2 regions of the Nocardioides sp. S5 genome follow, and region 2 is predicted to be linked to the other one. Evidence: riboswitches for the same ligand, from Rfam matches in the RefSeq annotation. Region 2 holds a riboswitch; the other holds the start of a gene.
The links. A riboswitch is a leader RNA that binds a small molecule or an ion and turns the genes downstream of it on or off. The one in region 2 is predicted to bind thiamine pyrophosphate.

Region 1: it holds a riboswitch for thiamine pyrophosphate, as region 2 does, so the genes downstream of both, CFI00_RS02075 (thiamine phosphate synthase) here and CFI00_RS02795 (thiamine ABC transporter substrate-binding protein) in region 2, are expected to answer to the same signal.

The regions. Positions count from the first base shown of each region.
Region 1 is NZ_CP022296.1:413,016-416,407, forward strand. Features, by position in the region: gene CFI00_RS02060 (thiazole synthase) at 1-132, opposite strand, end outside; gene thiS (sulfur carrier protein ThiS) at 129-317, opposite strand; gene CFI00_RS02070 (FAD-dependent oxidoreductase) at 308-1,336, opposite strand; gene CFI00_RS02075 (thiamine phosphate synthase) at 1,336-1,929, opposite strand; TPP riboswitch at 1,923-2,033, opposite strand; gene CFI00_RS02080 (hypothetical protein) at 2,066-2,305, opposite strand; gene CFI00_RS02085 (phospholipase D-like domain-containing protein) at 2,338-3,392, opposite strand, start outside.
Region 2 is NZ_CP022296.1:554,674-558,065, reverse strand. Features, by position in the region: gene CFI00_RS02800 (iron ABC transporter permease) at 1-675, opposite strand, end outside; gene CFI00_RS02795 (thiamine ABC transporter substrate-binding protein) at 672-1,769, opposite strand; TPP riboswitch at 1,759-1,868, opposite strand; gene CFI00_RS02790 (alpha/beta hydrolase) at 1,909-2,808, shown strand; gene CFI00_RS02785 (GNAT family N-acetyltransferase) at 2,805-3,245, shown strand; gene CFI00_RS02780 (putative nucleotidyltransferase substrate binding domain-containing protein) at 3,272-3,392, shown strand, end outside.

The DNA.
Region 1 (3,392 bases), 140 kb from region 2:
CACGCTGACGGTCACCAGCCCGGGACGGGCGGCGGCCAGCACCGGGCCGAGCAGGTCGGGGCGCGGCAGCCCGCCCGTGCCCAGGAACAGGCGCGAGGCCAGGCGGGTGCCCGCGATGACGAGGTCGCTCATCCGCCTGCCACCGCCGTCACCACGTCGACCACGTCGCCGTCGGCCAGCACGACGCGGCCGTGGTCTGCGCGGGGCACGACCTCGAGGTTGACCGCTGCTGCGTGCCCGACGGGCAGGGGTCCGACGAGGTCGGCGAGCGTCGTGACGTCCACGTCGAGCGGGACGCCGTTGAGGGTCAGGTGCACGGTGGTCCTCCTGGGGCGGTGGGGGTGGCGAGGAGTCGTCGGGGGTCGACGGCCGGGTCGGGCGCGGCACCCTCGAGGGCGTCGGCGAGGAACCGCGCGGTCAGCGGCGCGAGGAGCACGCCGTGGCGGAAGTGACCCGCTGCGAGCCACGTCCGCGGGTCGTGGGTCGGGCCGATGAGGGGCAGGTGGTCGCGCGTCGCCGGTCGGTCCCGGGCGGCGCACGCGAGGACCTCGGCCCGGTCGAGCGCGGGCAGCAGGACGCGTGCTGCGCGCAGCAGCCGCAGCACCCCGCCGGCGGTCGGGACCGGTGGCTCGTCGTGCTCCTCCACCGTGGCGCCCACGACGACCTCGCCCCCCTCGTGCGGCACGACGTAGACGTGCTCGCCGGCCACCCATCCGCGCACGACGTGGCGCGGCGGGTCCGAGGTGTGCAGCCGGACCACCTCGCCCCGCACACCGCGCAGCAAGTGGGTCCACGGCTCGGGGAGCCGGGCGCCCGTGGCGAGGACGACCGCGTCGGCGGTGGCCCGGGGCTCGCGGGCGTGCACGCGACCCGCGAGCCGCCGCAGCAGGGCCGCGACGACGGCGCGCGGGTCCACGGCGCGGTCCTCGACACGCGCACCTGCGGACACCCGGCCCAGGCCCGGCTCGAGCCGGCGCACCTGGGCAGGGGCGAGGAGGTCGGTCACGACACCGAGCCCGGCCAGCAGCTCGACCTGGCGCCGGACGTCGTGCCGGTCGTCGGCATCGTGCCCGACCAGGAGGGTGCCGTGGTCGTGCAGCGGCACGCCGAGGCGAGCGGCGTACGACGGCCACAGCCGTGCGCTCTCGACGCCGAGCCGGTGGACGTCCTGCTCCCCGTGCCAGGCCTCCCCGGCCGGCGACAGCATCCCGGCGGCGACGGCCGACGCGCCGCTGCCGACCGCGCGGTCGACCACGACGACGTCGTGCCCACGCGCGAGCAGCTCGTCGGCGCACGCCAGTCCGACGACGCCGCCCCCGAGGACGTGCACCCGCATCAGCCGAGCTCCCGGACCAGCTCCTTCGCTGCTGCCAGAGGGTCGGGGTCCCGCCAGATCGCGCCCAGCACGGCCACGCCGTGGGCGCCGGCGGCCAGCGCCGGGCGTACGCGGCCGGGGCCGATGCCGCCGATCGCCACCAGCGGCAGCACGCCGCACGCGTCGGTGATCGCGGACGTGCCGAGCGCGGGCGGCAGGCCGGTCTTGCTCGCGGTGTCGTGGACCGGGCCGAAGCCGGCGTACGACGCCCCGTCCGCGGCCGCCCGCTCGACCGCCTCCCGGTCGCGACAGGTCGCGCCGATCAGGAGGTGGGGAGCGATGGCCGCGGCCAGCTCGACGGGGAGGTCGTGCTCGCCGAGGTGGACCCCGTCCGCGCCCGTGGCGAGGGCGACGTCGAGCTGGTCGTCGACGACGACGGTCGCGCCCAGCGGCCGGACCGCAGCGACGACGACACGGGTGAGCTCGACGAGCTCGCGGGTGGTGGCGGTCTTGTCGCGGACCTGGAACCCGTCGATCCCGGCCAGCGCCAGGTCTGCCAGGAGGGACAGGTCGTCGGTCGAGGAGACCAGGCTGAAGATGCGTGGCAGTGACACCGGAACTCACTTCCTTCGCCGGCATGACCCGGATCAGGTGCGACGGTCGGAGCGGTGTACAGCTCCCTCTCAGCCCGCTACCGCGGACTCCCGTGTGGACGGCGTGGACGTTAGCAGACCCGCGCAGGCGGGCCCGCTAGCGCGGCGGCACCTCGCCGTTGGCGACCGCCTCGATCCAGTCGACGACCTCGTCGGGGAGGTAGGCCCCCTGCGGGGTGTCGTGCCCCGCTCCCCACGCGTCGGTCGACACGACGCCGCCCGCGCGGTTGATCTCCGCCATCACGGTGGGCGTGACCTCGTCGCCGTTGTGGGCGACGAGCCAGTCCCGGGTCTCCTGCGACAGCCGGGGCCACCAGGCTTCGATCGATGTGGGCATGCCGTCAAGGTAGCCCCGAAGGCCGTGGGGTCCTAGAACTCGGTGGTGCCGCGCAGCCGCCGCGGCCGGCCGTCCGGGTCGTAGAGCAGACGGTAGGCGGGGCCGGCCCACCGCGTCGTACGCCGGGGGAGCGAGGGCGGCTCGTGGACGCCGATGCGGCTGCCGGCGGCTCCGACGCGCTCGCGCCACAGGTCGAGCGCGCCGTCCAGGTCGGCGAGTCGCGGGTCGTCCTCGGGCAGCCCGAGGTGCTCGGCCCACAACGACGTACGCAGGGTGCGTGGGAGCTCGCCCTCGGGGTCGACGACCGCGCAGGTCAGCTCGGAGTCGTGGGTCCACGAGCGCAGGTTGAGGTTGTCCGAGCCGATGGTCATCCACTCGTCGTCGACGAGGCAGACCTTGGCGTGGACGTAGACGGGCGTGCCGGCGGCGTTCTCCAGGTCGAACATCGCGAAGCGCTCGCCGCCCGCGGCGCGCAGACTCTCCCACGCGAGCCGCTGGCCGTGGTGGATGGGTGGGCCGCCGATGCGGCCGTCGGACTCGGGGAAGCGCGGCACGACCGCGATGACCTCGAGGCCGGGCTCGCGGCGCAGCGCGTCGGCGAGGGTGGTGGCCACGACGTCGGACCAGAAGTACTGGTCCTCGATGTAGACCAGGCGTCGCGCCCGGCTGAAGGCGCGCGAGTAGCCGCGCGCGATCGAGCGCTCACCGTCGGGGGCGAACGGGTAGTGCGGGCGCTTGAAGGGGTAGGTCCGCAGGATCTGCACCTGGTGGCGCCCGGCGGCGGGCGGCGGGTCCCAGCTCTCCGGCAGCTGCTGGGGGTGCCGCGGCATTCGCGCGATCCGCTGGGCGACGGCGCGGTAGGGGTTGCGGTGGTCGAGCGGCGTCGGGTCGTCCCACCGCTCGGCGAAGGTGTCGACCACGTGCGCGACCGCCGGGCCGCGGATCTCCGCCATCGCGTCGTGCCAGGGCGGCGAGTCGCCGTAGCGGTCGTCCAGCGGCGCGACCTGCGGGTCGCCGGCGTGCGCGGCGTCGTCGCGGCGGCTGTAGCAGAGGTCGATCCCGCCGACGAAGGCCACGTCGTCCTGCG
Region 2 (3,392 bases):
CAGGAGGTAGATCTCGGTCTCCACCGTCGCGTGGCGGACCCCGCCGAGGGTGAGCACGATGCCGAAGGCGGTGGCGCAGAAGAGGAAGACGATGCTCGCGGCGCCGACGATCGCCGGGCGCAGCGCCGGCAGCGTGACGGTGCGCAGCACCTGCCACGGCGAGGCGCCGAGGGCGGCGGCGGCCTGACCCGGGCGGGGGTCGAGCGACTCCCACGCGACGCCGACCGTGCGCACCACGACGGCGACGTTGAAGAAGACCAGGCCGCACACGATCGCGAACGGAGTCCCGTCGAGGCCGAGGAACCCGAGCGGGCCGCCTTCCCCGAGCAGCTGGCGGAACGCGACGCCCACCACCACGGTCGGCAGCACGAAGGGCACCAGCAGCGCCGCGCGCACCGCCGCCCGTCCGGGCAGCGCGAGCCGGTGCAGGGCGTACGCCGCGGGCAGCCCGAGGACGACCGCCAGCAGCGTCGCCGTGCCCGAGCTCCACACGGTGAACCACGCGACGCGGTGGACCCTCGGGCGGGCGAGCACCTCGAGCACCGCGCCCGGGGCCAGCCTGCCGTCGACGACGAAGCCCTCCGCGAGCATGCCGCTCACCGGCAGGACGAACAGCACGCCGAGCACCAGCACCGGCCCGGCGGCCAGCGCCAGCAAGGCGAGGATGCGCCTCAACGCGAGATGACGTCCGTCCACTCGGTCAGCCACTGCTCACGGTTGGCCGCGATCTCCTCCGGCGACACCTCGTAGGGGTCGGTCGGCTGGGGCGCGAACTGCGCCCAGTCGTCGGGGACGGTCGCACCGGGCATCACCGGGAAGACGTACATCGACTCCGGGAGCGCGCTCTGCACCTCGTCGGTGAGCATCCAGTCGATCAGCGCGGCTGCGCCCTCGGGGTTGTCGGCGCCGGCCAGCACGCCGGCGTACTCCACCTGGCGGAAGCACGTGTCGAGGAGCGCGGCCGTGGTGGTCTCCCCGTCGGCCACCGTGAAGGCCGGGGACGAGTCGTAGGACACCACGATCGGGCGGGTGCCGTTCTTCGAGCCGGCGGTGAAGTCGCCGTAGTAGGCGTCCTCCCAGCCGTCGACGACCTTGGCGCCGTTGGCGAGCAGGTCGGTCCAGTAGGACGCCCAGTCGTCGCCGTGCTCGGCGACGGTGGCCAGGAAGAAGGCCATGCCCGGGCTGCTGGTCGAGGCGCCGGGCGTGACGAGCAGGTCGGCGTACGCCGGGTCGGTGAGGTCGGCGAGCGTCTGCGGGGGCTCCAGGCCCTCCTCGGCGAACCAGGCGGTGTCGACGTTGACGCACACGCTCGCGGAGTCGATCGCGACGAGGCGGTCGCTGCCCTCGGGGAGCGCGTACTCCTCCGGCGGGGTCACCGACGTGGTGACCTCGGCGAAGGCACCCTCGCCGAGCGGTCGCGACGCGAAGGTGTTGTCGATGCCGAAGGCGGCGTCGGCGATCGGGTTGTCGGCGGTGAGGCTGAGCTTGGTCGCGAGCGTGCCGGCGTCACCGGCGGCGCGGACCTCGAGGGTGTAGCCGGTCTCGTCCTCGAAGGAGCGCACGAGCTTCTTCGGCAGGTTGAAGGACTCGTGCGTGGCGAGGACGACGGTCCCGCCGGCCGCACCGGCGGGACTGCTCCCGCCATCGGGGGCGGACGTCGACGGGTCGGTGGCCTCGCCCCCGGTGAGGCTGCAGCTGGTGAGCAGCAGCGCGGCCAGGAACGGGGTGAGGCCCGTGGCGAGGGCAGCGCGGACGGTCGTTCGGTGCATGGTGACTCCCTATCGCCGGTGCTAACCGGATCAGGTTCGTAGGGTCTGCGGCTGGTCCGCACTCTCAGCACGCCTGCGCGTGCTCCCCTGTCTTGTGGGACCAGCCTAGCCCCGGGGCCGGTGCCCCTACGCTCACCCCATGCCCAGCCTCCGCCACGCCCTGCTGGCCTCCGTCATCCCGCGCCTCCGCAGGGCCGGCGACCTCGACTCCGAGCCGCTGGAGCGGGCCCGGGTCGAGGCCTGCCACCGCGACCTCGACCGGAGCCTCCCCACGCGCGGCACGCCCGGCTTCGCGAAGAGGTGGGAGGTCGAGGTCGCCGACATCGGCTTCCCGTGCCACGTCCTGACCCCGCGCCTGCGCCACGTGCACCGGACGCTCTACTACGTGCACGGCGGCGCCTTCATGGCCCCGATCGACGCGGTCCACGTGCGCTACGCCACCCGGCTCGCCGACGCCATCGGCGCCCGGGTCGTGATGCCCGACTACCCCCTCGCCCCCGAGCACACCTGGGCCGACTCCCACGACGCGCTCGTGTCGGACGCCGCGCGCTGGGCGGACGAGGAGGGCGGCATCGTGCTGGCCGGCGACTCCGCCGGCGGCGGCCTGGCGCTCGCGATGGCGCTGTCGGTGCGCGAGCGCGGCCTGACGCCCGCGACGCACCTGGTGATGCACGCACCGTGGGTCGACCTCACGACGTCGACGCCCGAGACGCGCGACGTCGACGCCGTCGACCCGTGGCTGTTCCACAGCAAGCTCGAGGCGTACGCCCTGTGGTGGGCCGGCTCGGAGGCCGACCTCGCCCGCCCCGAGGTCTCCCCCGCCCTCGCCGACCTGGCGGGGCTCCCGAAGGCGCTGATGCTCTACGGCACCCGCGACCTGCTGCACCCCGGCTGCCGGCTGCTGGCGCGGCGCGCCACCGAGGCCGGCTGGGACCTCACCTCGATCGAGGAGCCCGACCTGCTCCACGTCTACGGCCTCCTCCCGTTCATCCCGGAGGCTCGCCGCGCCTTCACCCAGGTCGTGGACTTCCTGCGATGAGCGTCCGCGTGCTGACGACCACCGTCGACGACCTGGACCCGCGGACGGCGTACGCCGTGTGGCGGCTGCGCCAGGAGGTCTTCGTGGTCGAGCAGGACTGCCCCTACCCCGACCTCGACGGCCGCGACCTCGAGCCGGCGACGCGCCACGTCGTGCTGCTCGAGGACGACGCGGTCCTCGGCACCCTGAGGGTGCTCGACGACGGCGGCTGGGCACGCATCGGCCGGGTCGTGGTCGCCCGGTCGGCCCGAGGTCGCGGCCTCGCCGCGATGCTGATGGACGAGGCGATGGCACTGTGCGGCGACCGCGAGGTGCGCCTCGACGCGCAGACCCCGCTGGCCGGGTTCTACGCCGACCACGGCTTCGAGGTGGCCGGGCCCGAGTTCGACGAGGACGGGATCATGCACGTGCCGATGCGCCGAGCGGCGCAGCGCTAGACCGCTCCGGTCGTCATGATGGGAGCGTGCCCCTCAACGTCGAGCTCGCGGAGATCAGGGACTTCCTCGCCGCCCACGTCCCCTTCGACTCCCTCCCGGCCGCCGTCCTCGAGTCGGTCCCGCCCCGGTTGAGCATCGGCTACCACC